Regions from separate parts of the Streptomyces sp. NPDC001822 genome, predicted to be linked through region 2. Evidence: riboswitches for the same ligand, from Rfam matches in the RefSeq annotation. Region 2 holds a riboswitch; each other region holds the start of a gene.

Region 1 (10,430 bases), on a different contig from region 2:
GGGCTGGGCCACCGAGGCGTTCCGGCTGACGACCGGTGGAGTGCGCCCGGAGACGCAGGTCCACACGCACATGTGCTATGCGGAGTTCGGTGACATCATCCAGGCCATCGACGATCTCGACGCCGACGTCATCAGCCTGGAGGCCGCACGCTCGCACATGCGGGTCGCCCACGAGCTCGCCGCCCACGGGTACCCGCGCGAGGCGGGCCCCGGGGTGTACGACATCCACTCGCCCCGCGTACCGACCGCCGCGGAGGCGGCCGGGCTGCTGCGCGCCGGGCTGCGGGCGATCCCGGCGGAGCGTCTGTGGGTCAATCCGGACTGTGGTCTGAAGACCCGGGGCTGGCCGGAGACGAGGGCGTCGCTGGAGAACCTGGTCGCGGCGGCCCGCACCGTCAGGGCGGAGCTCTCCGCGTCCTGAGCCGTCGGGCGGCACCGGCCGGGGCGGGGGTGAGGGGCCCGGCCGGTGCCGTTGTGCGCCGCGGCCGCGTCAGCGGCGGATCAACGGGCGAGGCAGCAGTCCCCGCACTTCGAGCCGGCCGGGGTCCGGTAGTAGAGGCAGCAGCTTCGCCGGCGGAAGGCCAGGCCGGGCCCGGTGACCGAGCCGGTGCCCACCAGCCGCCCCGTGCCGAGCAGTCGGGTGACCAGACGGGTCAGCGGGACCCTGGTCTCCGGACGGGCGGCCAGCAGGACACCGGCCGAACCCATCAGTGCGGAGGCGGCGTTGCCGTCCAGCAGGCGTGGCGCGATCCTGACGGCCAGTCCCGCCTCCAGCCGGCTCAGATGGTCCATGACCTGTGCGCCGACGGCGAGTTCACCGTCCGGAAGGCGGTCGGCGTACCACCCGGCGGGCGCCGGGAGTCCGAGTGCAGAGGCGGTGTCCTGCCTGCGCAGGGCGTCGAGGTCGGGCACGATGCCGTGGAGCAGGGTGCACGCGAGCACGGGCGACCAGAGGCGTGCCGCGTGGCCGAGCTGGGCGATGGACACGCCGACGCGCTGATCCGTGGTGCGGTACCGGTCGGTCACGGCCGTGGACAGGTCGGCGAATCCGCGGTCGTAGGAATGCTGGACGGGGTGCCAGCCTTCGTCGGGCGCGTCCGTGCGCAGCGCGAAGAAGCCCCCGAGCGTCGCCACGTCGGCCAGAGCGGCCGCCACGGCCCCGCCCGGTGCCCGTGCCGCGTCGGGCGGGCCCGCTGTCACCGGCTCAGCTGGTCGCACGGCGCCGAGGGGGTTCGAACGCGTACAGGTCGAGGATCCCCGGGCGGGTCGCCACGCCCGGGCCGCCGGCGCGCACCCAGGCGGCTATGTCCTCGGTCGCGTCCGGGTCGTTGACCAGCCCCAGCCAGACCGGCCGGGCTCCGGCCGCCCTGCCGGCGGCGGAGGGCTGCACGACGACGACGTTGGCCTGATCGCACACGTCGAGGCATTCGGAGACCCGCACCGGTGCCGCGGCGCGCAGACGCGCGGTCTGCGCCGCGTGGTCCCCGCTCACCTTGGGGCTGCCGCAGCAGCAGTCCCGGCACACGACGATCCGGCAGGGCACCTGCCCTGTCACCGCTGATGCCACCGTGCTGCCGAATACCTCTTCGGCCGGGTTCTCGGACACGCCGAACCACCCTCTCTCCGGGGAGATCCGCCCCGGGGTACGTCGAGGAGGCGACCGCGTGAGTCTCCTGGCTCTCGGGTCGTGGCTCGTCCCGTCCTTCCCGCCCCGAGGGGCGGTGGACGTACCGGGATCCGCTCGCCGATCACAGTGGCGGGACCGCGCCGGATTCGCACCGGCTTCCTCGGACCGCCGTCGCCCTGTCGGGAACCATCATGGCATCCGGTGCCCGAGGGCGTGGCGGGCAACCCCCGCACCGGTGCCGGACCGCGCCGGGGCGGTGGGGTGCCGGTCGGCGAACCGTCTCCCTGCGCGTGCGGACGGGTGCCCGTTCGAGCGCGCCGCGGCAGAACGTAGGATCACCTGGTCATCGCCGCGACGGGAGACAGGAAGCCGGTGTGAGTCCGGCACGGTCCCGCCACTGTGACCGGGAAGCGCAGCCCCTCCGCATGCCGCCGCGCGGCGGAGCGGGGAGCGTCGGCCCGGGAGTCAGGACACTGGCCTGTCGCGGGCCCGATCCGAGGAGCGCGGACTCCCCAGGAGGCTTCACGTGTTCACTGGCATGCCCCTTTTCCCCCCGGCACTCACGGCCCGCGGACGCGGCGCCCTGCGTCTGGCGGCCGGCGTACTCGCCCTGTCCGCGGTCGCGCTGACCGCGGGCTGCGGCTCGTCCGGCGGCCCGGACGCAGACCCCCGGGCCGCGGCCTCGTCGCCCGCGGGATTCCCCGTCACCATCGACAACTGCGGGGTGAGGACGACGTACACCAGGCCTCCGGCCCGGGTCGTCACCATTCACCAGCACCCCGCGGAGCTGATGCTCGCCCTGGGCCTCGCCGACCGCATGGTCGGGACCGCCTACCCCGACTCGTCCGTGCTGCCGGATCTGAGGAAGGCGTACGAGTCCGTCCCGGAACTGGCCGCGAAGGAGCCGTCGTTCGAGACGGTCCTGGATGCGGAGCCCGACTTCGTCTACGGGGGGTACGGCAGCGCGTTCGGCGAGAAGGAGGGCCGCTCCCGCAAAGCCTTCGCCGACGCGGGGATCGACACCTATCTCAACCGTGAGTACTGCGGTGAGAAGCGCGTGACGATGGAGGACACCTACGACGAGATCCGCACCATCGGCACGATCTTCGGTGTGTCCGGCCGCGCCGACTCACTCGTGGCGGACCTGAAGGGCCGTGTGGGCCGGGCCGCATCCGCCGTCGCGGACGAGGCGGACGTGCCGGTCTTTGTATACGACAGCGGCGACAAGTCGGCCTTCACCGCCGGCGGCAAGAGCCTCGGCACCGAGCTGATCCGGCTGGCCGGCGGCAGGAACGTCTTCGGCGACCTGGACGACGTCTTCGGGGACGTGTCCTGGGAACAGGTCGTGGACCGCAGGCCGGAGGTCATCGCCATCTACGACTACGCGGGTTCCGGGAGCGTCGAGCAGAAGAAGGAGTACCTCCTCTCCCGGCCCGCGCTCGCCGACGTGCCGGCGATCAGGAACAAGCGGTTCGTCGTCCTGCCGCTGACCGCGACCCTGGTCGGGATCCGGTCGGCCTACGCGGTCGGCGATCTCGCCCGCGGGCTGCACCCCGCGAGCTTCCGGTGACCGCTCCCGCACTGGAGGAGTCCGGCAGGCGGGACGAGGGGCGGCAGTCGCCCGGCGGGCCGGGAACGGGCCGGGGCACACCGGCCGTCACCCTGCTCGTGCTGACGGCGCTGCTGCTCGTCTCCGTCACCGCGGGCCTGGCGATCGGTTCGGTGCACGTGCCGCCCGGGCAGGTGTGGGGCATCGTCGCGCACGCCGTCGGCGTAGACCGGTCACCACCGGACTGGTCCCCGGCACGGGAGACCATCGTGCTGGACGTGCGCGCGCCGCGTGTCCTGCTCGGGGCGGTGACCGGTGCCGGGCTGGCGGTGGTGGGTACCGCCATGCAGGCGCTCGTACGCAACCCGCTCGCCGAGCCCTACCTGTTGGGGGTCTCGTCGGGGGCGTCCCTGGGTGCCGTGAGCGTGATCGTGTTCGGGGTGACGCTGTTCGGCCCGGTCTCGCTGTCGGCCGCCGCCTTCGCCGGCGCGCTGGGCGCCCTGCTGCTCGTGTACGCAACCGCTCGCACGGGGGGCCGCATCAGCTCCGTGCGCCTCGTGCTGTCCGGTGTGGCGATCGCGGCGGTGCTCACCGCGGTCCTGGATCTGCTCCTGCTGACCACGGACCGCGGGAACGAGGCCCGCGCGGTGCTCGCGTGGACACTCGGCGGCCTCGGCGGCGTCGACTGGGCGACGCTCTGGCTGCCCGCCTCGGCACTGCTGCTGGGCATCGGCGTCCTCTTCGTGCAGGCCCGCAATCTGAACCTGCTGCTGGCGGGCGAGGAGGCCGCCACCACCATGGGGCTGGACGTGGCCCGCTTCCGCTCCCGCATGTTCGTGCTGCTGTCCCTGGTCACGGGTGTGCTGGTCGCCGCGTCGGGGCCCATCGGCTTCGTCGGCCTGATGCTGCCCCACATCGTGCGTCTGTTCGTCGGCGGTGACCACCGCCGCGTGCTGCCCACCGCCGCGCTCGGCGGGGCGGTCTTCCTCGTCTGGGCGGACATCGCCGCACGCGTGGTGGCCGCGCCCATGGAGATACCGGTGGGGGTGCTCACCGCCCTGTGCGGCGGACCGTTCTTCCTCTGGCTCATGCGCCGCGACGCACGGCGCGGCACCGGCGAAGGAGTGGCATGACCGCGACCGCACTCGTCATCGACGGGGTCACGCTCACCGCGGGGGCCCGTCGCCTGGTCAGGGACGTCTCGTTGACCGCGCGCCCCGGTGAGGTGATCGGCCTGGTGGGACCCAACGGTAGCGGCAAGTCCAGCCTGCTGCGCGCCGTCTACCGTGTCCTGCGCCCCGCGACGGGCGAGGTCCGGGTCGACGGGGAGGACGCCTGGTCGCTGCCGGTGCGACGACTGGCCCGCACGGTTGCGGCGGTGACGCAGGAGTCGGCGGCCGAGTTCGACCTCACGGTGCGCGAGGTGGTCGCCATGGGGCGTACCCCGCACAAGCGGCTGCTCGCGGGGGACACCGCCGAGGACGCCGGACTCATCGCGTCGGCCCTCGCCGCCGTGGACATCACCGAACTGACGGAGCGCCCCTTTGACCGCCTGTCGGGTGGAGAGCGCCAGCGCGTCCTGATCGCACGGGCGCTCGCCCAGGAGCCCGCGCTGCTGGTCATGGACGAGCCGACGAACCACCTCGACATCCGGCACCAGTTGTCGGTCCTCGGCGCCCTGCGGCGGCTGCCGGCCACCGTCCTGGTCGCTCTGCACGACCTCAACCTCGCGGCGCGCTACTGCGACCGCCTGTACGTGCTGGACGACGGGGAGGTCGTCGCCTCCGGCGCGCCGGCCGACGTGCTGACACCGGTGCTGCTGGCCGAGGTGTACGGCGTGACCGGCGAGGTCGCCGTCCACCCCCTGACGGGCGCGCCGCAGGTGACGTTCCTGTCCGGCCCTCCGGACCCTGGCGGGCCCGCGGGAGGGTGAAGCGCGGACGGGACCCGCCCCTCGGCCGAGGGGCGGGTCCCGTCCGTCGCGGCGGTCAGTCGAGGGCGGGCGGCGCCGCGTCCGCCGATGTGCCCCAGTCGGAGGGAGCCGTGCCGACCTCGAAGGACAGCTCGCGAGTGCCGCGGATGTCCTCGGTGGTCAGGTAGGTCTTCCCGTACGCCGCCCCGTCGGTCCGGGCCGACCGGATGTAGCGCGCCGAGTCGGAGGTGCCGGGGGCCCTCACCGTCAGACGGCCCCGGGGGTAGTAGCGGCGGTCGAGGGTGAGGTCCACCCGCTCGAAGACGGGAGTGGAGAGACCCCAGGTGTCCGTGCCCGGCTGAACCGGGAAGATCCCGATCGAGGACAGGACGTTCCACGCCGACATCGTCCCGAGGTCGTCGTTCCCGGTCATGCCCGTCGGGGCGTCGGTGAACAGGGTGAGCGCCGCGTGCACCACGTCGGTCGTCTTGGACGGCTGACCGGTGGAGAGGTAGGTGTACGGGGCGATCAGGTCGGGCTCGTTCTGCGGGTTGTACTTGTCCGCGTTGTAGTAGTCGTACGGCCCGTTGACCCACACCTCGCGGGCGGTCTTCGCCGGGTCCTCCAGCAGCCGGTCGTACGCGAAGAACGAGTCGAGGCGCTCGTTGGCCGCCTGCGTGCCGCCGATCAGGGAGACCATGCCGGGCAGGTCCTGGGGCACGAGCCACTGGTACTGCCAGGACGTGCCCTCGTGGAAGCCCTCGCTCTGGGCCGGGTCGACGGGTCCGGTGAAGTCGCCGTTCACGTCACGGGCCCGGAAGAAGCCGGTCGAACTGTCGAAGATCTTCCGGTAGTTCTGGGCGCGCTCCGTGTAGCGCGCGGCGTCGTCCTCATGGCCGAGCTTCTTCGCCATCTGCCCGAGCATCGCGTCGGACAGGGCGTACTCCAGGGTCGCGGACGCGCCGTGGTCGTAGTCGGAGTCGCCGGGCTTCGCGTGCGGGCGGCCCTTGATGTAGGGGGCGAAGCCGTTGGCGAGGTACTCCTTGTTGGCCTCGCGGCCGACGGGGGCGGATCCGGCCGCGGGTACTCCGTCGGCGTTCTTCTTCAGCGCCCGGTACGCCTGCTCCTCGTAGCCCTTGAGCAGGCCCTGCTGGTAGGCGTTGGTGAGGAACGGGGTCACGGGGTCGCCCGTCATGATGTTCGTCTCGACCGTGCCGTAGCCCCACTTGGGCAGCCAGCCGCTGTCCTCGTCGATCTTGATGACGGAGATCGCCATGTCGCGGGACTCGCTCGGCGCGAGGAGCGACAGCAGCTGGGCCTGGGTGCGGTAGGTGTCCCAGAGCGACCAGTTCTGGTAGTAGGTGAAGCCCTTGGCCCGGTGGGTCTTCTGGTCCCAGCCGGTGTAGCGGCCGTCGACGTCGCTGCCGATGTTCGGTGCGAGGAACGCGCGGTAGAGGGACGAGTAGAAGGTCCGGCGGAGGGTCTCGCCGCCACCCTGTGCCCTGACCTGGCCGAGCCTGTCCTCCCACGCGGCCTGCGCGGCGTGCGCGACCTGGTCGTACGAACGGCCGCCCTCGGCACGGAGGTTGAGGGCCGCCCCCTTCGCGTCGACGTACGAGATCGCCGTGGTCGCCTCGACGGTGCGGTCCTTGGTGGTGTCGAAGCGCAGGTAGGCACCGTTGCGCTCGCCGCCGGCCGTCGAGGTCTTCGAGCCCTCGGTGACCTTGTCGCCCTTCCATGTGCCCGAGGTGGTGAAGGGCCGGTCGAAGCGGGTGATCGTGTAGACCGTGTACGGCTTGGTGTCCTGGCAGAAGCCGCTGCCGGTGATGGCGGTGCGCACGGTGCGGCTGTCCAGGATCTCGACCTCGGTGTTCAGCGTCCTGTGCAGCGACTGGCCCGCGTTGACGAGGACGTTGGCCTTGTCGGTGGCGGGGAAGGTGTAGCGCTGCACGCCGGTGCGCTCGGTGGCGCTGAGTTCGGCCCTGATCCCGGTCTTCAGACCGACGGTGTAGGTGCCGGGGCTCGCCTTCTCGTCGTCGTGACTGAACTCGGCGGCGTAGGAGGCGTTGTCCGTGGACGTGATGTCGCCGGTCGTCGGGAGGACCGGGAGGTCTCCGCCGAGCCCGCAGCCCACGCCCGAGATGTGCACGGTGGAGAAGCCCCTGATGTGGTTCTCCGAGTAGTCGTAGCCGGTGTTGTGGCCGGTGTCGGGCGAGAACTGCACCATGCCGAAGGGCACCGCGGCGCCGGGATAGGTGTTGCCCTCGTTCTCGGTTCCGATGAACGCGTTGACGAGATCGGTCAGCCGGCCGCGCTCGGTGTGCGCCCCCGCGTCCGCCGCGGCGGGCGCGGCGAGGGCGGCGCCGAGGAGCGCGGCCGTGGCGGCCGCCGTCCCCGCACCGCGTGTCAAGTGGGTCCATCTCATGGGGAGAACGCCTCTCCAGCCGTAGACAACGTTGTCAGATCGCACTGCGCGATCATTCTTGGCTTGTATGCGTGTACCCGTCAAGAGTTGTGTCCGTGCCCGTGAGGGACCTCCACCGGTCGGCCACGAGCGTCGACGGGCGCCGACGGACCTGAGAAGGAGTCACCGGAATTCACAGCCCTGCGCACCTGCCCGGCGGGCCGTCCGGCCACCGGGCGCCGCGAGCCGCCGCCGGGACGACCGTCCGTCAACGGCGGCCCGCAGCGGGTGCGCCGCACGGGCGGCGGACCCGGAGGTGCCGGGGAGACGCCCTCAGCGCAGGGAGGCGTACACGATGAGGTTGTCCACGGGGTGCCCGTCGGCGTCGAAGGCCCCGTCGCAGGTGATCAGACGGAGGACACGTTCGTCCGTCGGTCCGTAGACCTTGTCGGTGGGGAACGCCTTCTTGCTGACGGTCTGCGTGCCGGTGACCCTGAAGTGCGTCTGCCTGCCCCCCACGTCGGACACGGCGATGTCCGCGCCCCGGCCTATCCGGTGCAGGTCGTGGAAGACCGCCCTGCCGAACCGTGTGTCGTTGTGGCCGATGAGCACGGCGGCGCCCGGCTCGCCGGGAACGGCCCCGCCCGCGTACCAGCCTGCCGTCATGCCCTTCTCGGCCGGCGGGACCTCCACCGTGCCGTCCTCGTTCAGCCCCAGTCTCAGCAGGTCGCTGTCTATCCCGAGCGACGGCACGGTCAGCCGTGACGGTGCCGGGGCCTTCGGCGACTGCGGCTTGGGGGAATCGTGGGCGACCGCGCTCACGGACGACTCCGGTGCGTCAGCCGCGCCGCAGGCGGTGACAGGGGCGAGCAGCAGGAAGACGGCCGCGGCCACGGCGGTCCGCCGCGACGGGTGCGGGGTGAAGGGAGGCATGAGTACTCCGGTGCGCTGGACGAGCGGGGGGACGTACGGCGGGTGGCGCCGCTCCCGGGAGAGCGGCGCCACCGTGCGGGATCAGCCGTTGCGCTGAGCGGCGGTCCGTCGGCGTACGACGAGGACGCCGGCGCCCGCGAGCAGGACCGTGCCCGCCGCCGTGCCGTACAGCGCCGTGCCGGCGGCGTCCTGGGCGGGGCGCTCCCCCGCGTCGACGCCGCCGCGGGGCAGCCGGCCCGCCGGTGCGGGTGCCGCGGTCGGCCTCGCGGGACGGCTCGCCCGGCTGGGCTCCGGAGTGGCGGTGCGCTCCGCGGGCGCCGCCGAGGCGGGGGCGGGCTCGGCGGGCACCGGGGTGGGGGTGCCGTCGGCCAGGGCCGCCGCCGACGGGAGCAGCACGGCGCCGGCGACCACGGCGGTGAGGACGGTGGTGCGGACGATGGGACGAAGGGACATGAAGGACTCCGATTCCGGCTCGGCGTTCTGTGGGGCCCGTGCACGTGTGCGCGCCGGGCGGCCGAGCGTGACCTCAGAGTGGAGGGGAGTTGTGAGGAAGCTGTCAGACCGCTGTGTTCATCGGATCAGGGCCCGCGGCAGGGAAGCGGAGGGTGAAGACGGAGCCCTCTCCGACGGTGCTGGCCGCCTCGGCGGTCCCTCCGTGGGCCTCGACGAGTTTGCGGACGATCGCCAGTCCCAGGCCGCTGCCGCCCGTGCGGCGGTTGCGCGACTTCTCGGCGCGCCAGAACCGGTCGAAGACGTGGGGCAGGGCCTGCGGCGCGATACCCGTGCCGGTGTCGGCGACTTCGACCACCACGTCCTGGCCCGCCTTCCCGGCCCCGTCCGCGTACGCCCTCAGGGTCACCCGACCGCCCGCCGGCGTGTGCCGCACGGCGTTGGTCACCAGGTTGCCGATCGCCTGACGCAGTCTCACCGGGTCGGCGACGAGCTCGGGGACGGGTGCGCGCGGGGCGTGCGGATCCACGTCCAGGGCGACACCGGCGGCCTCGGCCGGTGCCTGGTGGGCGGCCACGACGTGGGCGAGCAGTTCGTCGATCCGCACCGGCTCCGGGTGCAGCCGCAGGGCTCCGGCGTCGGCCGCCGCCAGGTCCTGGAGGTCGTCGATGATGTGCTGCAGTTGCACGGCCTCCTCCAGGAGCGAGGAGACGAAGCCCGCGTCGGGGTCGGCGATGCCGTCCTGCGCCCCCTCCAGCCACCCGCGGATGTTGCTCAGCGGGGTGCGCAGTTCGTGCGCGACGTCGCTCACCATCGCCTTGCGCTGTTCCTCCGAGCGGGCGCGGTGCGCCGACATGTCGTTGAAGGCGGCCGCCAGGCGGCCGATCTCGTTGTCGGCGGCGACGACCACGTGCGGTGGGTCCTCCCCGTCGCGCATCCGCTGCGCGGCGCCGGTGAGCGCGTGGAGCGGCCGCACGAGCCGGGCGCCGGCGAGGACCGAGGCCCCGACCGTGAGGGCGAGAACCAGTGCGGCCACGCCGATGATCTTCGCCGTGTTCGCCGAGGACAGCTCGAAGCCGGGGACCGCACCGCCGCCGGGGTCGGTGATGAACAGCAGGGCCGGGGACGCCACGTAAGAACTGAGCTGCTCCTGACGCGCGAGGGCGACGCAGGAGGCGATGTCGCGGTCGTTCTCGCTGTCGGGAGGGGGCACCGGGCCGGGCACGGGCGTCGCGGCCGGCTGGGGCCGAGCGGTGGCCCGCTGGGCCGGCCGCAGTCCTTCCGCGTCAACGCTCCCGGCCGGTGCGGCTGTCGGAACCGGCTCGCGGGGAGCGCCGGGGGCGGGCATGGGAGTCGGCTCACGGTAGGCGGCGGTGCGCGATTCCCCTGCCGTGCTCCAGGAGAGGTCGAGGTCCAGCCGCACCGCGTCGCGCCCCTGCCGGTCCAGGCAGGCGTCGACGAGTTCGTTGAGCCCGGTGAGCGCCTTGCGCTCGGTGGCCGTGGGGCGGTCCAGCGCGTCCATGGAACACCGGGTGCTCCGCGTGCGGTCGGGGTC
Region 2 (10,430 bases):
TCCCGGGAGACACGGGTGAGGGGAGCCTGAGGTGCGGAGGACGGGGTCGATCCGCTAGCAAGGGCCCATGGCGGTATTCGTCGCGCTCGGCGCGTTCCTGATGACCCTGGCGGGCGGCTGGGTCGCGCAGCGCGTCAGCGACCGCCGCCACCTCGTGCTCGGCTTCGCCGGCGGGCTGATGCTCGGGGTGGTCGGACTCGATCTGCTGCCCGAGGCGATCGAGGCCGCGGGAGAGCACGTCTTCGGGGTTCCCGCGGCGCTCCTGCTCTTCGTGGGCGGGTTCCTGACGGCCCATGTCGTCGAGCGGTCCCTGGCCGTACGCCAGGCGGCACACGGGGCGAGCGAGGAACGGGTACCGCAGGTCGGTCTCACGGCGGCGGCCGCGCTGGTGGGTCACAGCCTGATGGACGGCATCGCGCTCGGCGCCGCCTTCCAGATCGGCGGCGGGATCGGGGCGGCCGTCGCGCTCGCCGTCATCACCCACGACTTCGCCGACGGCTTCAACACGTACACGATCACCAGCCTCTACGGGAACGACCGCCGCAAGGCGCTCCTGATGCTGTTCGCGGACGCCCTCGCCCCGATCCTGGGGGCCGCGACGACCTTGCTGTTCACCCTTCCGGCGGAACTGCTCGGCTGCTATCTCGGCTTCTTCGGCGGAGTGCTCCTCTACCTCGCGGCGGCCGAGATCCTCCCCGAGGCGCACCACGACCACCCGGCCCGCTCCACGCTGCTGTGCACCGTCGCGGGAGTGGGCTTCATCTGGCTGGTGGTCGGCATCGCGGAGTGACCCCGCCGCCCCCTCCGACGCCGCTCCCCGGCGTCGACGGCGAAGGCGAAGGCGACCGGCGGGGCTCGCCCCCGGCACCGCTCCCCGGCGGCGGCGGCCCGCCCGGCTCACCTCCCCTGCCGCTTCGCGGCGGCGACCGGCCGGACTCACCCCCCGCACCGCTCCACGAAGCGCCGGGCGACACCGGGCTCCGCCGCCCAGTGCGTGTGCAGGTAGCTCGCGTGCACGCCGCCCTGCACGAAGCCCTCGACTCGCCGCTCCGGCTGGAGCAGCCCCCAGGCCGGGTTCTCCCCGGACCCGGGCTCCAGCACCGTCCGGTGGAACTCGTGGCCCCGCATCCGGGTCCCGGCCGCGGTCAGCACGCTGTCGGACACCGCGACCGCCTGCCGGTAGCCGAGCGTCAGCCTCTCGGACATCCGGGCCGAGGCGTCCAGCACCCCGCACATCGGGCGCCCGTCCAGTTCGCGTGCGAGATAGAGCAGGCCCGCGCACTCGGCCGCCACAGGGGCACCGGACGCCGCGAGTGCGGTGACCGCCCGGCGCAGGGGCTCGTTGGCCGACAGCTCCGGCGCGTACATCTCGGGGAAGCCGCCCCCGATGACCAGCCCCGCCGTGCCCGCGGGCAGCTTCTCGTCGTGCAGCGGATCGAAGGCGACGACCTCCGCGCCCGCGGCCGTCAGGAGCTCGGCGTGCTCCGCGTAGGCGAACGTGAACGCCGCCCCGCCCGCGACGGCCACCACCGGGCGGGTGAGCGGCGCCGGGTGCGCCTGCGGCTCCCACGCCTCACCCGGCAGGGCGGGCGCCGTACGGGCCAGCGCCATCAGGGCGTCCAGGTCGCAGCCCTCGCGCACCCGCTCGCCCATGGCCCGTACGGCGTCGAGCGCGTCGGTCCGGCGCTCGGCCACCGGGACGAGCCCCAGGTGGCGGGACGGCGTCGCCACCTGTGGAGCCCGCCGCAGCACTCCGAGCACCGGCAGCCCCGACTCGTCGAGCGCCTCGCGCAGCAGCGCCTCGTGACGGTCGGACGCCACCTTGTTGAGGATCACCCCGCCGATCCGCACCTCCGGGTCCCAGGAGGCGAAACCGTGGACCAGGGCGGCGACGGAGCGGGACTGCGAGGACGCGTCGACGACCAGGACGACGGGAGCCCGCAGGAGTTTGGACACCTGGGCGGTCGAAGCCAGCTCGCCCTGCCCGGACGCCCCGTCGTACAGACCCATCACGCCTTCGACCACGGCCAGGTCGCAGCCGCTCGCCCCATGGGCGAACAGCGGGCCGATCAGATCCGGTCCGCACATGTAGGCGTCGAGGTTGCGACCCGGGCGGCCGGTCGCCAGCGCGTGGTAGCCCGGATCGATGTAGTCGGGCCCCACCTTGTGCGGGGACACGGCGAGGCCGCGCTCCGCGAAGGCGGCCATCAGACCCGTGGCGACCGTGGTCTTGCCGCTGCCCGAGGAGGGCGCGGCTATGACCAGACGAGGAACACTCACCACTCGATGCCTCTCTGGCCCTTCTGGCCGGCGTCCATCGGGTGCTTGACCTTCGACATGTCGGTCACCAGGTCGGCGGCGTCGATCAGCTTCTGCGGGGCGTTGCGCCCGGTGATCACCACGTGCTGCGTCCCCGGGCGGTCGCGCATCACCTCGACGACCTCGTCGGTGTCGATCCAGCCCCAGTGCATCGGGTAGGCGAACTCGTCGAGCACGTAGAGCTTGTACGTCTCGGCGGCCAGGTCGCGCTTGACCTGCTCCCAGCCCTCGCGGGCCTTCTCCTCGTTGTCCAGCTGATTGTCCCGCTGGACCCACGACCAGCCCTCGCCCATCTTGTGCCAGTCGACGCTGCCGCCCTCGCCGCTCGCTCCGAGCACCTTCAGCGCGTTCTCCTCGCCGACCTTCCACTTCGCCGACTTCACGAACTGGAACACCCCGATCGGCCAGCCCTGGTTCCACGCCCGCAGCGCCAGCCCGAAGGCGGCGGTCGACTTCCCCTTGCCGACGCCCGTGTGGACGAACAGCAGCGGACGGTTGCGTCGCTGACGAGTCGTCAGTCCGTCGTCCGGTACCGATACCGGCTGTCCCTGTGGCATTACGCGGCCCTCCCGGCAGCAGTGATGTCCTTGACCAGCCCGGCGATCGAGTCGGCCCGCAGCTCGTCGAGCGTGACCGCGCTGCCTCCCAGATCCCGGGCGAGCTGTGCGGCGAGACCGAGGCGCACGAACCCGGCCTCGCAGTCCACGACGACCGACGCGGTGCCCTCGGAGGCGTGCAGCCGCCCGGCCCGCGCCGCCAGTGCCAGCGGGTCGACGCCGCCGGTCGCCCGGCCGTCCGTCACCACGACGAGCAGCGGCCGCCGCGACGGGTCGCGCAGCCGCTCCACCCGCAGCACGTCGTGCGCCTTCAGCAGCCCGGCCGCCAGCGGGGTGCGCCCGCCGGTGGGCAGCGACTCCAGCCGCGCTGCCGCCGCGTCCACCGACGAGGTCGGCGGCAGCGCCACCTCGGCGTCCCTGCCCCGGAAGGTGACCAGACCGACCTTGTCCCGGCGCTGGTAGGCGTCCAGCAGCAGCGACATCACCGCGCCCTTCACGGCGCCCATCCGCTGCCGGGCCGCCATCGACCCGGAGGCGTCCACGACGAAGAGCACGAGATTGCCCTCCCGGCCCTCCCGTGCCGCCTGCCGCAGATCGTCCCGGCGCACGATCAGCCCGCGCCCCGACCGCCCCCGCGCCCGCTGGTGCGGCGCGGCCGCCTGCACGGTGGCCGCCAGGTGCAGCTTCGTCAGGGCGCCCTCGGGCCGCCGCGACCCGGTGGTGCGCCCGTGCTCGGTACGCGCCCGGGAACGCCGCCCGGCCGCGCCCTCGCCCAGCCCGGGAACGCTCAGCATCTTCGTGCGGAACGGCTCGCCCGACCGCACCGGCCGCTGCTCCCCGCCACCCCCGGCGGGCGCGGGCGCCCTTCCGCCGTCCGCCTCCTCCGGGCCCGTCGCGTCGGAACCGCCACCGTCGGCGTCCCCGCCGTCAGCACCCCCGCCGTCCGGGCCGCCGCCCTGCGGGGGCACGCCGCCGCCGGGTCCGTCCGGGTCCGGGTCGTCGTCGTGCCCGTCCGTGCCGGGGTCCGCGTCCCGGAGCGTGTCGTCCAGTTTGTCCTCGTCCAGGCCCGGCGCGTCGAAGGGATTGCGGCGCCGCCGGTGGGGGAGCGCCAGCAGCGCGGCCTGGCGCACGTCGTCCGCCACGACCTCCTCGCGGCCGGCCCACGCGGCCAGCGCGGTGGCGGTACGGGCCATGACGATGTCCGCCCGCATCCCGTCCACCTCGAACGCCGCGCACGTGGCCGCGATCTGGCGCAGCGCGCCGTCCCCGAGCACCACCCGGGGGAGCAGGGCGCGCGCGGCGGCGATCCGCTCCCGCAGGGCGGTCTCCTCACCCGCCCACCGCGCGGCGAAGCCCGCCGGGTCGTCGTCGTACGCCAGCCGCCTGCGCACGACCTCGACCCGCACGTCCGTCTCGCGCGACGCGGCCACCTCGACGGTGAGCCCGAAGCGGTCCAGCAACTGCGGCCGGAGCTCGCCCTCCTCGGGGTTCATCGTCCCGACCAGCAGGAAACGCGCCGCGTGCCGCACGGACACGCCCTCGCGTTCGACGTACGACGCGCCCATGGCCGCCGCGTCGAGCAGCAGGTCCACCAGGTGGTCGTGCAGGAGGTTGACCTCGTCGACGTACAGGATCCCGCGGTGCGCGTCGGCGAGGAGTCCCGGCTCGAACGCCTTCACGCCCTCGGAGAGGGCCCGTTCGATGTCGAGCGCCCCGACGAGCCGGTCCTCCGACGCGCCGACCGGCAGCTCCACGGTCCGCGCGGGACGCGACACGCCGGTCCCCGCCCCGTGCGGGCCGTCCGGACACGCCGGATCGGGCGCTCCCGGGTCGCACGAGAACCGGCACCCGGCGACCACCGGGACCTCCGGCACGAGCGCGGCGAGCGCGCGCACGGCGGTCGACTTCGCGGTGCCCTTCTCCCCCCGGACGAGCACCCCGCCCACGGCGGGACTGACGGCGTTGAGCAGCAGACCGAGCCGTAGATCGTCCTGCCCGACGATGGCGGTGAAGGGATACGGCGTACTCACAGGGCCTCCTCGGTCACATGTACTTCGGTCCGGGCGTGCGGCGGGGCCGGGGCGTCCCCGGGGGAGTGCGGCCCCGCCGCCGGAGTGCGGGCGGCGACCGGCGCGGGCGCGCCCGGCGGCACGAAGGGCAGTCCTGCCGGAGCCCCCTCCTCGATGAGCCGCCACAACGCGTCCGTGTCCGCGTGCTCCTCGATCAGATCCCCCAGCCGGTCGAGCTGTTCCTCCCGCAGCGCCGCGAAACTCGTGTCCGGGGCCGCGGTGAACCGCCGTCCGGCCGCCCGGGCGACCTCGCCGAGGAACGCGCGTCTGAAGGCGTCGCTCTCCAGCGAGCCGTGCCAGTGCGTCCCCCACACCGCGCCCACCCGGCAGCCGTCCAGGAACGGCTCGCCGCCGCGCACGTCGGCGACCCCGTGATGGATCTCGTACCCCTCGACGGGCTCACCCAGTGCCGACCCGGCCGGCCGGTCCAGCACCTTCTCCCGGCCGAAGCGGACCCGTACCGGCAGCAGCCCCAGCCCGTCCACCACACCGGCCCGCGACTCCACGTCGTCCTCGATGCGCTCGCCCAGCACCTGGAAACCGCCGCAGATCCCCAGCACGGGCCGCCCCTCGGCGGCCCGCCGCTTCAGGGCGTCCGCCAGCCCGCGCTCGCGCAGCCACGCCAGCGCCCTCACGGTGCCCCGAGTGCCGGGCACGATCACGAGGTCCGCGTCGGCCAGTTCCTCCGCGCGGTCCACGAACCGCACCACCACACCGGGCTCGGCCGCCAGCGCGTCCACGTCGGTGAAGTTCGACATCAGCGGTACGGCGCACACCGCGACCCGCAGCACGTCCTCGCCGTGCGGCGGCGCCACGACCGACTCGCGCACGGTGCCGCGCATCGAGACCCGCAGGCCGTCCTCCTCGTCGATGCCCAGCCCGTGGGCGTACGGCAGCACGCCGAAGGTCCGCCGCCCCGTGAGCCCGTGCAGCATGTCGAGGCCGGGCTCCAGCAGCGACACGTCACCGCGGAACTTGTTCACGAGGTAACCGGCGACCAGCGACTGGTCCTCGGCGCTCAGGAGCGCCGTCGTACCGAAGAACGAGGCGAACACGCCTCCCCGGTCGATGTCCCCGACCACCACCACCGGGAAGCGCGCGGCCCGCGCGATGCCCATGTTGACGATGTCCGTGCGCCGCAGGTTGATCTCGGCGGGGCTGCCCGCCCCCTCGCAGATCACGGCGTCGTAGGTGCTCCGCAGCTGCTCCAGGCAGTCCACGACGGTGCCCAGCAGGGCTTCCTGCCGACCGCCGTGGTAGCCGCGGGCGCTCATCTCGCCGACCGGCCTGCCCATCAGGACCACCTGGCTGGAGCGGTCGCCGCCCGGCTTCAGCAGCACCGGGTTCATCAGGGCCGACGGCTCCACCCGGGCGGCCTGCGCCTGCATCGCCTGGGCGCGGCCGATCTCCGCACCCTCCCGGGTGACGAAGGAGTTCAGCGACATGTTCTGCGCCTTGAACGGTGCGACCTTCACCCCCCGGCGCACCAGCCACCGGCAGATCCCCGCCGTGACGACGCTCTTGCCCGCGTCCGAGGTGGTGCCCGCGACCAGCAGTCCGCCGCTCATACGCCCCTCCGTCCCATGGCCGCCCGCGCCGCCGCACACACGCCGAGGGCCAGCACACTCACCCGGCGCGACAGCCGCACCGCACGTTCGATGTCGGTGACCCGCACCTCGCGGCCGGCCTCCCCGTTGAGCACCGGCCGGTGCTCGACCCGCCCGCCGTAGGCGAGGGTTCCGCCCAGGCGTACGCCGAGCGCCCCCGCGAACGCGGCCTCCACCGGGCCCGCGTTGGGGCTCGGGTGCCTGCCCGCGTCCGAGCGCCAGGCACGGACGGCCTCGCGCGGACGGCCCCCGGCGGCCACCGCGAGCGCGGCGGTGAGCCGGGCCCCGGGCCAGCCCGCGAGGTCGTCGAGCCGGGCCGACGCCCAGCCGTAGCGCCGGTAGCGGGGCGACTTGTGCCCCACCATGGCGTCGAGGGTGTTCACGGCCCGGAAACCGATCAGTCCGGGCACCCCGCCGAGCGCGCCCCACACCAGGGCCCCCACGACGGCGTCGGAGGTGTTCTCGGCGACGGACTCGACGACCGCCCGGGCGATCTGCGGCCCGTCGAGCGCCTGCGGGTCGCGGCCGCACAGATGCGGCAGCCGCTCCCGGGCGAGCTCGATGTCCCCGGCCTCCAGTGCTCCGCCGATGGCCCGGGCCTCACGGCCCAGCGACGTGCCCCCGACGACGGACCAGGTGGCGGCGGCGGTCAGTGCCACGGCGGCCGCGGGACGGTTCCGCACGGCGCGGGCCGCCAGCCCGGCGGCGGCCGTGGCACCGCCCGCGCAGACGAGCGTGTGCAGGGCCCCCCAGCCCCGGTGGTCGCGCCACAGGCGGTGCTCGGCGCCCGCGGCGGCCCGCCCGAAGGCGGCCACCGGGTGGCCGCGCCGGGGGTCACCGAGCAGCAGGTCGCCGATCAGCCCCGCGGCGGCGCCGTACGCGAAGATGCGGTCGGCTCGCACGGATCAGAGGTCCGTCGCGCCTCGGAGGGACGTCGTCACGGGTGGTGCGGGCAGGGACGCACGGCGGCCGGGCATGGCAGATGTCCTCACTCAGGGTCCGCGCCCTGGTTCGACGTGACCGGCGACGAGAGTCTCCTGGCTTCCGGATCCGCGGGTCCTCCGGCCTTCCAGCCCGCGGTGGCGGGCCGTGACTTCCGTGTGGAGGACTGCTCCCCGGTGACAGTGGCGGGACCGCGCCGGATTCGCACCGGCTTCCTCTTCTGCCGCCGTAAATGGCTCCGGCAGTCCACCACGCCCCGTGAAGGCCCGTCAACCTGCTGTTGACCTGCGAGGCTTCAGTGTGGCCGGACGCACACCGGGCCGGACACACACACGGTGTGTCCGGCCCGGAGGGGTGCCCGAGGGGGTCAGGCGACGATCAGGTAGATCCCGTACGCGACCGCCGCCGCGCACACGGCGAAGCAGGCGTACGCGCCGGTGCGCGCCAGGGCGTGGGAACCGCCGCCGCCCTGGCCCGTCCGCACCTGCTTGGCCAGGCCGGTGATGCCGAGGGTGAAGAGGCCGACGAGCGCGACGGTGACCACGAGGCTGATCCCGAAGACGGAGGCGAGAGCCGCCCAGTCGATTTTCATGCGGATGCGTCCTTACACCGTGGCCGGCCGGGCCGGGTCGGCCTGGGTGTCCGGGGCGGGGATGGTGGTCTTGAGTTCCGGGACGGGCACACCCGCGGGCGGCGGGGTGACGGCCGCGATGGCCGTCGTGACGACACCGGCGGGCTCCTCGGCGGCCTCGTCGGCCGCGTTGACGTTGGTGTGGTCGACCGGCTTGCGCCGCGAGAGCATCCAGATCGCGCCGGAACCCGCGACCAGCAGGGCGGCCGTCACGGCGACTCCCCAGGAGCCCTGCTTGGTCAGCAGCTCGGCGCCCGCGCCGACCACACCGGCGGCCGGCAGGGTCAGGCCCCAGGCGACGAACATCCGGGTGGCGGTGGACCAGCGGACCACACCCCCCTTGCGTCCGAGCCCCGCACCCATGACCGCACCGGAGACGGACTGCGTGGTGGAGAGGGAGAACCCGAGGTGCGAGGAGGCCAGGATGACCGTGGCCGCGCTGGTCTGGGCGGCGAAGCCCTGCGGCGGCCGGAGCTGGGTGAGTCCGCTGCCCATGGTGCGGATGATGCGCCAGCCGCCGAGGTAGGTGCCCAGGGCGATGGCGATACCGGCCGCGGTGATGACCCAGACCGGGGGGTTCGAACCGGGGGCGAGGACGCCGCCGGTGACCAGGGCCAGGGTGATGATGCCCATGGTCTTCTGCGCGTCGTTGGTGCCGTGGGCGAGCGAGACCAGACCGGCGGAGGCGATCTGCCCGGCCCGGTATCCCTTGGCGGTCGACTTCAGCTGTGCCTCGTCGGTGATCTTCCGGTTGAGGCGGTACGTCAGCTTCGTCGCCAGCAGCGCGGCGATACCGGCGACGAGCGGCGCGGCGACCGCGGGCAGCAGGACCTTCGTGACGACGGTGCCGCCGTTGATCGAGGACCAGCCGGCCGACGTCACCGCGGCGCCGATGAGGCCGCCGAAGAGTGCGTGGGAGGAACTGGAGGGCAGGCCGACCAGCCAGGTCAGCAGATTCCACAGGATGGCGCCGACGAGCGCGGCGAAGATGACCTCGGTTCTGAGGCCGTCCTCGCTGACGATCCCGCCGGAGATCGTCTTGGCGACCTCCACCGAGAGGAACGCGCCGACGAGGTTGAGAACGGCGGACATGGCCACCGCTGTCTTGGGCTTGAGGGCGCCGGTCGAGATGGTCGTGGCCATCGCGTTGGCGGTGTCGTGGAAACCGTTCGTGAAATCGAACACGAGAGCTGTCACGATCACAATCGCGAGCAGCAGCGTGATGTGTTCCATTTACCCAGGCAATCGTTCGACGTCATTGGCACGTGGAACGTAAGCAACCTTGGTGAACGGAAGGTGAACTGGGCAGGGCGGCGTGGTGACCCCAAGCGTGCGCGGCGGTTCCGCTTGTGTGCGTGCGAGGCGGGCCGAGCGGCCGTCGCCGTTGCGGCGCCCGGCCTCCGGCCGGTTCGGATGATCCCGTAACGCCCGGTTTGCCCCGTAGAGGAGACATCGGTCACGCGCACCCCGCGGGTCCTAGGATCTGCGCATGAACGACGGCCATCAGGACGCGATCGGACAGGCATGGGGCGGCGTCGTCGCGACGGCGCGCAGGACGGCGGCCGAGGGGCTGGTCGTCGGCACCTCGGGCAACGTGTCGGCGCGGGTCGGCGACATCGTCCTGGTCACCCCCAGCGGAGTGCCCTACGACCGGCTGGGACCGGGGGACGCGGTCGGCGTCGACCTCGCGGGACGCCAGGTCCTCGGGGACCTCGTCCCGACCAGCGAACTCCCCCTGCACCTCGCCGTGTACCGCGAGACCGCCGCGGCCGCCGTCGTCCACACCCACGCCGTGCACGCGACCGCGGTCTCCACGCTCGTGACCGAGGTGCCGCTCGTCCACTACGCCGCGGCCATGCTCGGCGGCCCGGTCCGCACGGCCCCCTACGCGCGCTACGGCACGCCGGAACTGGCCGGTCACATGCTGGAGGCCCTGCGTGACCGTACGGGCTGCCTGCTGCGCAACCACGGGACCGTGACGTACGGGGACACCCTGGACCAGGCCTACGACCGCACCGCCCAGCTCGAATGGATGTGCAGGCTCTGGCTCACCGCGAGCTCCGTGCCCGGCCGCCGCCCGAGCCTGCTCACCCCCGCCCAGCTGGACGACGTGCGCACCGCCCTGGAGGGATACGGCCAGCCGGGCTGACCCCGGACCGCGCACCGTACGGACGCCGCCCACTGGCAGCACTCCCCGAGGCCCGGGAGACTGAAGCCGTGCGCCCGGCAACAGCAGCGGCAGCGGCCGCCACCACGATCCTCGGAGTCGGCGCGGCAGCGGTCGCCGCCGGCCGGTACGCGAGCG
Region 3 (10,430 bases), on a different contig from region 2:
GTGCGGCAAGCGGCTCGGCGGCCCCCGTGACCTTCACGGCGCGGCGGGCCGCGGTCAGGCCGATGCCGGCTCCGGTGCCGGGCGCGGTCCCCTCCTGCATTTCCGCGCCCGGCCCCGAGGCAGCCCCCCTGGCCCTCTGCGTCCAGGACGCGAGAGCCCGTACACGTGCGGCGGCGTCGGCCAGCCGCTCCTCGGGCAGTTCGCCCGTCCGCACCGCCGTCACGAGCGCGTCGCGCAGCCGCAGCACGGTCTCCTCGTCGGCGAGCCCGCCGCCCACGCAGATGGCGTCGGCGCCCGCCGCGATGGCGAGGACGGACCCGCGCTCGATGCCGTACGTGCCGGCGATGGCGTCCATCTCCATGCCGTCCGTGACGATCAGGCCGTCGTAGCCCAGTTCCTGGCGCAGCAGTCCGGTGAGGATCTGCGGGCTCAGGGTGGCGGGCCGGGTCGGGTCGAGTGCGGGGAGCAGGATATGCGCGCTCATGACGGATCGGGAACCCGCGGCGATGGCCGCCCGGAAAGGCACCAGCTCACGGGCGTGCAACGTGTCCAGGTCCACATCGATGCGGGGCAGCGCGTGGTGCGAGTCGACCGCCGTGTCGCCGTGCCCGGGGAAGTGCTTGGTGCAGGCGGCGACCCCGGCGGACTGGAGGCCCTCGACATACGCGGCGGTGTGCCGGGCGACGAGCGCGGTGTCGGCGCCGAAGGAGCGTACGCCGATGACCGGGTTACCGGGATTGGAGTTGACGTCGGCGGACGGCGCCCAGTTGAGATTGACGCCGCACTCGGCCAGCCGGCGGCCGAGCTCGCGGGCGACGGCACGGGTGAGGTCCACGTCGTCCACGGCGCCGAGGGCGAGGTTGCCGGGGAACGACGAGCCGGCGCGGACCTCCAGCCGGGTGACGTCGCCGCCCTCCTCGTCGATCGCGACGAGTACGTCGTCCCGCTCGGCGCGCAGCCGCGCGGTGAGCGCGGCGAGCTGCTCGGGCGAGTGGATGTTCCGGCCGAACAGCCCGACGGAGGCCAGGCCTTCGCCGACCCTGCGCAGGAGCCAGTCCGGGGCGCTCGTGCCGGTGAACCCGGGCTGGAGCACGGCGAGCGCGTCGCGTGTGACGGTGTCCGTGGTGGATACGAGGGTGGTCATGGCAGCCGGGTTATCCCTTCACTGCGCCATCGGTCAGACCGCTGACGGCCTTGCGCTGCAGGAAGACGAAGAGGACGAGGATCGGGACGGCGAAGATCGAGGAGGCGGCCATCGTGGCGCCCCAGTCGTCACCGAACTGGGTCTGGAACTGCGACAGCCACAACGGCAGGGTCTGGGACTCCGCCTGCTTGTTCAGGACGAGCACCAGGGGGAACTCGTTCCACGCGGTGATGAAGCCGAACATCGACGTGGACATCAGCCCGGGTGCGAGCAGCGGCAGGATCACCTTGACGAACGCCTGCGGACGGGTGCAGCCGTCCACCATGGCCGACTCCTCCAGCTCCCGGGGCACCGCGGCGACGAAGCCGCGCAGCGTCAGGAGGGTGAAGGGCAGGACCATGACCATGTAGAAGACCGTCAGCGGGATCAGGCTGTTGAGCATGTCCGAGTCGCGGACGATGAAGTAGATCGCGATGACCATGACTTCCCAGGGCGCCATCTGGGCGACCATGAAGCCGACGATGAATCCCTTGCGTCCCTTGAAGCGCATCCGGGCCAGGGCGAACGAGCCGGCCAGCGCGAGGATCAGGGAGAACGTCACGGCGAGGACCGTGACCGTGAGCGAGTTGCGGACCATCGTCCAGAAGTTGTCCGCGTCGACGGCGGTCCGGAAGTGCTCGAACGTGAAGTTCGTGGGGAACCAGACCGGGTCGTCCGCGACGATGTCCGGCGTCGGCTTGAAGGCCGTCGCGAACATCCAGTACACGGGGAAGACGAAGCCGATGATCAGCAGGACCGCGGTGGCGTTGGGCCAGATGCGGCTGAACCGTGACGAAGCCGAGCGCTTCACAGCTCGTCCTCCTCTTGCTTGAGAACGATCCGGAGGTAGGAGGACGTCAGCAGGAGCAGGATCACGATGGTGAGCATCGCGATCGCCGAACCCATCCCGTAGTGCTGGTTCCCGACGCCCTCGATATAGGCGTAGACCGGCAGGATCTCGGTGAGCCGGTCCGGGCCGCCCTGGTTGATCGCGAAGACCTGGACGAACGCCTTGAAGATCCAGATGATTTCGAGGAACGTCGTCGCGAAGAGGAACGGCTTGAGGAACGGCATGGTGACCGAGGTGAAGCTCTTCCACGGGCCGGCGCCGTCGAGCGAGGCGGCCTCGTAGAGCTCCTTGGGGATGGTCGTCGTGGCCGCGTAGAGGTTGATCGCGACGAACGGGATCGACATCCAGACGATGAGCACGGTGATGACGAAGAACGTGGAGAACTGGCCGCCGGTCCAGTTGTAGTCGGCCATCGAGTGGAAGCCGGCCTTGTCCAGCACCCAGTTGACGACACCGAACCGGGAGGCGAAGAGCCACTGGTAGACGGTGGTCGAGGCCACGACGGGCATCGCCCAGGCGAGCACCAGGCCGATGAGGAGCGCGACGCGCATGCGCTTGCCGAGCCGGGCCAGCAGGAGTCCGATCAGCGTGCCGAAGACCATGGTCAGGGCGACGTTGACGGCCGTGAAGACGGTCGAACGGACGGTGACGTTCCAGAATTCCTCGCTGCCGAGGATCTCCTTGTAGTTGTCGATCCCGTTCCACTCGGTGAGGTGCTGGATCAGCTGCCTCATGTTGAGGTTCTGGAACGACAGCAGGGTGTTCTCGACCAGCGGCCAGCCGAGGAACACCAGGGTCACGGCCACCGGCGGCAACAGCAGCAGGTACGGGGCCGTCGCGCGGGATCTGCCGCGGGCCGCCGGCTTGCCCTGCGCTGCACCGGTCCCCTTCACCACGTCCGTCGGACCTGAAGGCGGCCGTTCGGTCTGCACGGTCATGCTCGCCATCTCTTTCTCGGCACCATGGGACACAAATCGACTGCCGGGGGACGGACTCCGTGATGGAGCCCGTCCCCCGGCAGTTCGGCCTTACTGCTTCTGCGCGAGGCGCTTGTTGAACTCCGCCTCGACCTGCTTGGCGGCCTCGGCGTTCGACTTGCCGTTCAGGACCGCCGTCATGAAGGTCTTGATCGGGTTCGGGGCGTTCTCGACCGCGGCCCACTCGGGGATCAGCGGGGTGGTGCCGCCGACCTTGGCGGACGGCGCGGCGGCCTCGGCGACCGGGTTGCCGGCCAGGTTCGCGTTCAGCGACTCCTTGTTCGGGATGACGCCGTTCAGCTTCGCGAGCTGACCCTCGAACTGGTCGGAGAGCGCGAGCTTCAGGAACTCCTTGGCGAGGTCCTGCTTCGCACTGCCCTCGGCCACGGCGAGGTTGGAGCCGCCGAGGAAGACGCCCTCGGGCTTGTCGGCGGTCTCACCCGGGATGGTGAAGTAGCCGATCTCCTTCTCGATGGCGGGGTTGGCCGCGATGGCCGTGCCGGCCTCCCAGCCCATGCCGATGAAGGCGCCGGTCTTGCCCTTGGCGAAGACGTCGGCCTGCTGCGGGGTCGCCTCGTCCTTGTCCTTGGGTGCCTTGGAGTAGGACTGGTACTTCTTGTACAGGTCCATCGCCTCGCCGATCTTCGGGTCGGCGAGGTTGGAGACCCACTTGTCCCCGTCCTTCTTGATGAGGTCCGCACCCTTGCCGATGGTGAGACCGTCGAAGAAGTACCAGTTCTGGCCGGGCAGGTAGAGCGGCTCGGCCTTGCCCTTGGCCTTGATCTTGTCGAGTGCGGCGAAGAACTCGTCGCGGGTCTTGGGGGTCTCGGTGACGCCCGCGTCCGCGAAGACGGTCTTGTTGTAGAGGACCACGCGGTTGGCGAAGTACCACGGGGCGGCGTACTGCTTGCCGTCGACGACCGCGGCCTCGTTCAGGTTGGCGGCCCAGTCGCCGCCGATCTCCGACTTGAGGTCACCGAGGTCGGCGAGGCCGCCGGTCTTGGCGTACGCGGCGGTCTGGGTGTTGCCGATCTCGAAGACGTCCGGCGGGTTCTCCTCGGAGAGGGCGGTCGTCAGCTTCTGCTGGATGCCGTTCCACTGCTGGACCTCGAACTTGACCTTCGCGCCGGTCTTCTTCTCGAACGCGGCGGTAAGATCCTTCTGCCACTGCTCGGGCGTCGAGCCGTCCATGGCCCAGACGGTGAGGGTCTGTCCCTTGTAGCTGTCGGGCCCGGACTTCTTGCCGCTGCTGTCGCTGCCGCCGTCGTCGGAGCCACACGCCGCCATGCTGACCATCATGCCCGCGACGCCGATCGCCGCGATGAGCTTGCGCTTCACGCCAAACCTCCTCAGGGTGCTGCAACCCCCCCGCCCACCGCGAAGACACCCACGAGTAGTTCTGCTGGGGCTGGGACCTGGTCTTTAATGGTTTAGACCAGTACCGGGAGCTTGGCCTAGACCTTTAGGGGTGTCAAGGGTGTATAAGAAGTGCACTCGCGTCCGTTACAGGACCGACACCTAAGGGAGGGCGACGACCCGTGACCGGACCGTGCCACCATGTGAGCCGCGACAGACGGAGGAGCCGGTGACGGCAGCAACGCAGCAGTCGGGAAGGCGGATCATGGGTGCCGACGGGGGCAGCAGTACGGGCGAGACCGGTGCGGGTGCGCGCACGGCACGCGTCCCCAAGTACTACCGGCTCAAGCGCCATCTCCTGGAGATGACGGACACCATGCCGCCCGGCACCCCCGTGCCGCCGGAGAGGACGCTCGCCGCCGAGTTCGACACCTCTCGCACCACGGTGCGCCAGGCACTCCAGGAGCTGGTCGTCGAGGGCCGGCTGGAACGCATCCAGGGCAAGGGGACCTTCGTCGCCAAGCCGAAGGTCTCGCAGGCCCTGCAACTCACCTCGTACACCGAGGACATGCGGGCCCAGGGCCTCGAACCCACGTCCCAGCTCCTGGACATCGGCTACGTCACGGCGGACGACACGCTCGCCGGACTGCTGGACATCACCGCGGGGGGAAGGGTGCTGCGGATCGAGCGGCTGCGGCTCGCCAGCGGGGAGCCGATGGCCATCGAGACCACGCACCTCTCGGCGAAGCGCTTCCCCGCGCTGCGCCGTTCACTGGTGAAGTACACGTCGCTCTACACCGCGCTCGCCGAGGTGTACGACGTCCGGCTCGCCGAGGCCGAGGAGACCATCGAGACCTCGCTCGCCACGCCGCGCGAGGCCGGACTGCTGGGCACGGACGTCGGGCTTCCGATGCTCATGCTGTCCCGGCACTCGGTCGACGGGCACGGCGAGCCGGTGGAATGGGTGCGCTCGGTCTACCGGGGCGACCGCTACAAGTTCGTCGCCCGCCTGAAGCGCCCCACCGACTGACCCCGGCCCCCTTCCGGCGGCCTCGGATCCCCTCGCACACACGCGGGGGGATCCACTCGTTCCGGGTGTCTTCCGGACCGTTGCAGGACCGCAATGCGGACGGGGGGTGACGCTGGGCGGAACCCTCGCCTAGATTTCCTGCGCATTACACCAGGTGATCAGCGAGGGGACGGAGTTGCCGATGTCAGAAAAAACCGAGGCGAAACCACCAACAGTGACACCCGCGAGGGTGGTCATCGCGCTGTGCCTGATCGCACCGTTCGTGGCGATGCTCTGGGTGGGCTCGTACGCCAAGGTGGACCCGACCTTCATCGGTATCCCCTTCTTCTACTGGTACCAGATGCTCTGGGTGCTCATCTCGACCTCGCTCACCATGGTCGCCTACAAGCTGTGGCAGCGTGACCAGCGCGCCCGCAAGGGAGGTGCTTCCGCATGAAGGACGGCGTGAACGGCGTCGCACTCGCCGTGTTCATCTTCTTCTTCCTGGCCGTCACGGTCATCGGATTCATGGCCGCGCGCTGGCGCAAGGCCGAGAACGAGGCGAGCCTCGACGAATGGGGTCTGGGCGGCCGGTCGTTCGGCACCTGGGTCACCTGGTTCCTGCTCGGCGGCGACCTGTACACCGCGTACACCTTCGTCGCGGTCCCCGCGGCGATCTACGCGGCCGGTGCGGCGGGCTTCTTCGCCGTCCCGTACACGATCCTCGTCTACCCGCTGATCTTCACCTTCCTGCCCCGCCTGTGGTCGGTGTCGCACAAGCACGGCTACGTCACCACCTCGGACTTCGTCCGCGGCCGCTTCGGCTCGAAGGGCCTCTCACTGGCCGTCGCCCTCACGGGCATCCTCGCCACCATGCCGTACATCGCGCTCCAGCTGGTCGGCATCCAGGCCGTGCTGGACGTCATGGGCGTCGGCGGCGGCGAGAACACCCACTGGTTCGTCAAGGACCTGCCGCTGCTCATCGCGTTCGCGGTCCTCGCCGCGTACACGTACTCCTCGGGACTGCGGGCCCCCGCGCTCATCGCGTTCGTCAAGGACGGCCTGATCTACCTGGTCATCGCGGTGGCCATCATCTACATCCCGATCAAACTCGGCGGCTTCGACGACATCTTCGCGAAGGCCGGCGAGGCGTTCGCCCAGACCAACGAGGCGACGGGCAAACCGAGGGGCGCGCTCGTGCCCGGGGAGATGGGCCAGTGGGGCTACGCGACGCTGGCACTGGGCTCCGCGCTCGCGCTCTTCATGTACCCGCACTCGATCACGGCGACGCTCTCCAGCCGCAGCCGTGAGGTGATCCGGCGCAACACCACGATCCTGCCGCTGTACTCCCTGATGCTGGGCCTGCTCGCGCTGCTCGGCTTCATGGCGATCGCGGCCGGGATCAAGGTCGACAACGGTCAGCTGGCGATCCCCCAGCTGTTCGAGAACATGTTCCCCGACTGGTTCGCGGGTGTGGCCTTCGCCGCGATCGGGATCGGCGCCCTGGTGCCAGCCGCGATCATGTCGATCGCCGCGGCGAACCTCTTCACCAGGAACATCTACAAGGACTTCATCAAGCCGGACGCGACCCCGGCGCAGGAGACCAAGGTCTCCAAGCTGGTCTCGCTGCTGGTCAAGGTGGGCGCGCTCGCCTTCGTCCTCACCATGGACAAGACGGTCGCGATCAACTTCCAGCTGCTCGGCGGGATCTGGATCCTCCAGACCATGCCGGCGCTGGTGGGCGGCCTGTTCACCCGGTGGTTCCACCGCTGGGCCCTGATCGCCGGCTGGGCCGTCGGCATGATCTACGGCACGGTGGCCGCGTACGGTGTCGCCAGCCCGACCCAGAAGCACTTCGGCGGCTCCTCGAAGGAGATCCCCGGCATCGGCGAGATCGGCTACATCGGTCTCACCGCGTTCGTGCTGAACGTCCTCGTCGTCGTCGTGCTGACCTTCGTCCTGAACGCGCTGAAGGCCCCGGCGGGTATCGACGAGACCTCGCCGTCCGACTACACCGCGGACGTCGGCGAGCCCGGCGTCAAGGTCACGCTCCCGCCGGCCACGGTGGGTGCGCCGGGAGGCGAGCCCGAGCCCCTGGAACGCCTGTAGCCCGTGACGTCGTCGGTCCCGGCGGGTCCGCCCCGCCGGGACCGACGCGTGTGCGGGGTGCTCGCTCCGGCGAAGACCTCACGGGAGTACGTGCGCGGGACGGGTGTCTGCGGCAGACTCCGCGCATGGACGTTTCGATCAGGCCGGTCCGCGCCGCCGAGCACGAGGCCCTGGGCGAGATCACCACCCGGGCCTACCTCGACGACGGGCTGCTGGACTTCGCCGCGGCCGATCAGTACGCCGAACAGCTCCGCGCCGTCGGACGGCGCGCCGCGGAGGCGCTCGTGCTGGCGGCGGTGGGCTCCGACGGCGGCGTGCTGGGAGGTGTCACCTATGTCACCCCGGGCAGCCCGTGGACCGACATCGCCGCAGAGGACGAGGCCGAACTCCGGATGCTGGCCGTCTCCCGTGAAGCGCGGGGACGTGGTGCCGGCGAGGCGCTCGTCCGGGCCTGCGTCGAGCGGGCACGCGCCACCGAGAGGCTCTCCGGGGTGGTCCTGTCGACCCAGCCGGCCATGGAGTCCGCCCACCGCGTCTACCGGCGCCTCGGCTTCGCGCGGACCCCGGAACGCGACTGGAGCCCTCTCCCCGGGTTCACCCTGCTGACGTTCCGTCTGGCCTTTTGACCCATCACGACACTACATGTGGGGGCTGCCTCAATCGGCAGCCCCCACATGTATGCTCGACCTCGCTGTCGCCGCAGGGGAATCCGGTGTGAATCCGGAACTGTCCCGCAACGGTGTGATCGGTGTGCATTCGCGCACCGCGGAGTCCGAGGACCTGCCGACGGTGCGTCCGGCTCGACCGAACCGGACGCCGAGACGTCCGGGTCCCGCGGAGGGCCGGTGGACGCCGTGCGCGCCGTGCTCCCTCCCCGGGTGCGACCGTGCCCGGCTGCCCCGCTCCCGCAGGCCCCGAGCCGAGCGAGGGATAGCCCCAGTGACCATCGCGCCCGCAGACCCGGTTTCAGCCGCGGAATCCGAGAGCCTCACGACCGACGCGCCCGGGACCGCACTGTTGCGGACCCTGACCGGTCTGACCGCCGATCTGCCCGACACCGACCCCGGACGGGTCGCGGCCGCCGCGCTGCGCGGCCGGAGCGCGCGGGCGGACGAGGCCGAGCTGCGCTCGCTGGCCACCGAGGCCGCCGCGGGCCTGATCTCGGAGGACCCGGCCTACTCCCGGCTCGCCGCCCGGCTGCTCACCCTCGCGATCGCGGAGGAGGCGGCGGGCGAGGGGGCGGTCTCCTTCTCCTCGTCGGTCGCCGTGGGGCACCGCGAGGGCCTGATCGCCGACCGTACGGCCGAGTTCGTCACGCTGCACGCGGCCGCCCTGGACGCGCTGGTGGAGCGCTCGCTCGCCGACGGGGCGGACGACCGCTTCGGCTACTTCGGCCTGCGCACGCTGCACAGCCGCTATCTGCTGCGCCACCCGCTCACCCGGCAGGTCATCGAGACCCCGCAGCACTTCATGCTGCGCGTGGCCGCCGGGCTCGCCGAGGACACCTCGCAGCGTGCCCTGGACGAGGTGGCCGCCCTGTACGGCCTGATGAGCCGCCTCGACTACCTGCCGTCCTCGCCGACCCTCTTCAACTCCGGCACCCGGCACCCGCAGATGTCCTCCTGCTATCTGCTGGACTCGCCGCTGGACGAGCTCGACTCGATCTACGACCGCTATCACCAGGTGGCCCGCCTCTCGAAGCACGCGGGCGGCATCGGCCTCTCGTACTCCCGTGTCCGCGCCCGGGGTTCGCTGATCCGCGGCACGAACGGCCACTCCAACGGCATCGTGCCGTTCCTCAAGACCCTGGACGCCTCGGTCGCCGCGGTCAACCAGGGCGGCCGGCGCAAGGGCGCCGCCGCCGTCTACCTGGAGACCTGGCACGCCGACATCGAGGAGTTCCTGGAGCTGCGCGACAACACCGGCGAGGACCAGCGGCGTACGCACAACCTCAACCTCGCGCACTGGATCCCGGACGAGTTCATGCGCCGCGTCGACGCCGACACCGAGTGGTCGCTGTTCTCCCCGGCGGACGTGCCCGAGCTGGTCGACCTGTGGGGCGACGAGTTCGACGCGGCCTACCGCGCGGCCGAGGCCAAGGGCCTGGCCCGCAAGTCGATGCCCGCGCGTGAGCTGTACGGCCGCATGATGCGCACCCTCGCGCAGACCGGTCAGGGCTGGATGACCTTCAAGGACGCGTCCAACCGCACGGCCAACCAGACCGCCGAGCCGGGCCGGGTCGTGCACTCCTCGAACCTCTGCACCGAGATCCTGGAGGTCACCGACGACGGCGAGACGGCCGTCTGCAACCTGGGTTCGGTCAACCTGGGCGCGTTCGTGGCCGACGGCGGCATCGACTGGGAGCGGCTGGACGCCACCGTGCGCACCGCCGTGACGTTCCTGGACCGGGTCGTCGACATCAACTTCTACCCGACCGAGCAGGCCGGCCGGTCCAACGCCCGCTGGCGGCCGGTGGGCCTCGGCGCGATGGGCCTCCAGGACGTCTTCTTCCGGCTGCGGCTGCCCTTCGACTCCCCCGAGGCCCGCGCCCTGTCCACGAAGATCTCCGAGCGGATCATGCTGGCCGCGTACGAGGCGTCCTGCGACCTGGCCGAGCGGTCGGGTCCGCTGCCCGCCTGGTCCGAGACGCGCGCCGCGCGGGGTGTGCTGCACCCCGACCACTACGACACCGAGCTCAGCTGGCCGGAGCGCTGGGACGCGCTGCGCGCCCGGGTCGCGAAGACCGGGATGCGCAACTCGCTGCTGCTGGCCATCGCGCCGACGGCGACGATCGCCTCGATCGCGGGCGTGTACGAGTGCATCGAGCCGCAGGTCTCGAACCTCTTCAAGCGCGAGACGCTCAGCGGTGAGTTCCTCCAGGTCAACGGCTACCTGGTGGACGAGCTGAAGCGGCTCGGCGTGTGGGACGCCCGGACCCGTGAGGCG

What was found. Region 2 has a riboswitch for cobalamin ahead of ACFYY2_RS21495 (cobalamin biosynthesis protein). Riboswitches for the same ligand answer to the same signal wherever they lie in the genome.
Region 1: linked by a shared signal. The riboswitch ahead of ACFYY2_RS01840 (ABC transporter substrate-binding protein) and the one ahead of ACFYY2_RS21495 (cobalamin biosynthesis protein) in region 2 are both predicted to bind cobalamin.
Region 3: linked by a shared signal. The riboswitch ahead of ACFYY2_RS18225 (ribonucleoside-diphosphate reductase subunit alpha) and the one ahead of ACFYY2_RS21495 (cobalamin biosynthesis protein) in region 2 are both predicted to bind cobalamin.

The regions. Positions count from the first base shown of each region.
Region 1 covers NZ_JBIATW010000001.1:394,685-405,114, reverse strand. Annotated here, with positions in the region: gene metE (5-methyltetrahydropteroyltriglutamate--homocysteine S-methyltransferase) at 1-421, shown strand, start outside; gene ACFYY2_RS01850 ((2Fe-2S)-binding protein) at 502-1,218, opposite strand; gene ACFYY2_RS01845 ((2Fe-2S) ferredoxin domain-containing protein) at 1,205-1,543, opposite strand; cobalamin riboswitch at 1,667-1,789, opposite strand; cobalamin riboswitch at 1,951-2,124, shown strand; gene ACFYY2_RS01840 (ABC transporter substrate-binding protein) at 2,166-3,197, shown strand; gene ACFYY2_RS01835 (FecCD family ABC transporter permease) at 3,194-4,309, shown strand; gene ACFYY2_RS01830 (ABC transporter ATP-binding protein) at 4,306-5,109, shown strand; gene ACFYY2_RS01825 (GH92 family glycosyl hydrolase) at 5,165-7,513, opposite strand; gene ACFYY2_RS01820 (class F sortase) at 7,826-8,425, opposite strand; gene ACFYY2_RS01815 (hypothetical protein) at 8,507-8,878, opposite strand; gene ACFYY2_RS01810 (ATP-binding protein) at 8,982-10,430, opposite strand, start outside.
Region 2 covers NZ_JBIATW010000009.1:53,368-63,797, reverse strand. Annotated here, with positions in the region: gene ACFYY2_RS21520 (ZIP family metal transporter) at 68-790, shown strand; gene ACFYY2_RS21515 (cobyrinate a,c-diamide synthase) at 937-2,283, opposite strand; gene cobO (cob(I)yrinic acid a,c-diamide adenosyltransferase) at 2,277-2,876, opposite strand; gene ACFYY2_RS21505 (putative cobaltochelatase) at 2,876-4,906, opposite strand; gene ACFYY2_RS21500 (cobyric acid synthase) at 4,903-6,513, opposite strand; gene ACFYY2_RS21495 (cobalamin biosynthesis protein) at 6,510-7,454, opposite strand; cobalamin riboswitch at 7,562-7,757, opposite strand; gene ACFYY2_RS21490 (hypothetical protein) at 7,862-8,086, opposite strand; gene ACFYY2_RS21485 (anion permease) at 8,099-9,358, opposite strand; gene ACFYY2_RS21480 (class II aldolase/adducin family protein) at 9,615-10,274, shown strand; gene ACFYY2_RS21475 (alpha/beta hydrolase) at 10,343-10,430, shown strand, end outside.
Region 3 covers NZ_JBIATW010000007.1:109,858-120,287, reverse strand. Annotated here, with positions in the region: gene ACFYY2_RS18265 (glycoside hydrolase family 3 protein) at 1-1,144, opposite strand, end outside; gene ACFYY2_RS18260 (carbohydrate ABC transporter permease) at 1,155-1,994, opposite strand; gene ACFYY2_RS18255 (carbohydrate ABC transporter permease) at 1,991-2,971, opposite strand; gene ACFYY2_RS18250 (extracellular solute-binding protein) at 3,062-4,348, opposite strand; gene ACFYY2_RS18245 (GntR family transcriptional regulator) at 4,632-5,396, shown strand; gene ACFYY2_RS18240 (DUF3311 domain-containing protein) at 5,578-5,832, shown strand; gene mctP (monocarboxylate uptake permease MctP) at 5,829-7,484, shown strand; gene ACFYY2_RS18230 (GNAT family N-acetyltransferase) at 7,610-8,110, shown strand; cobalamin riboswitch at 8,146-8,287, shown strand; gene ACFYY2_RS18225 (ribonucleoside-diphosphate reductase subunit alpha) at 8,424-10,430, shown strand, end outside.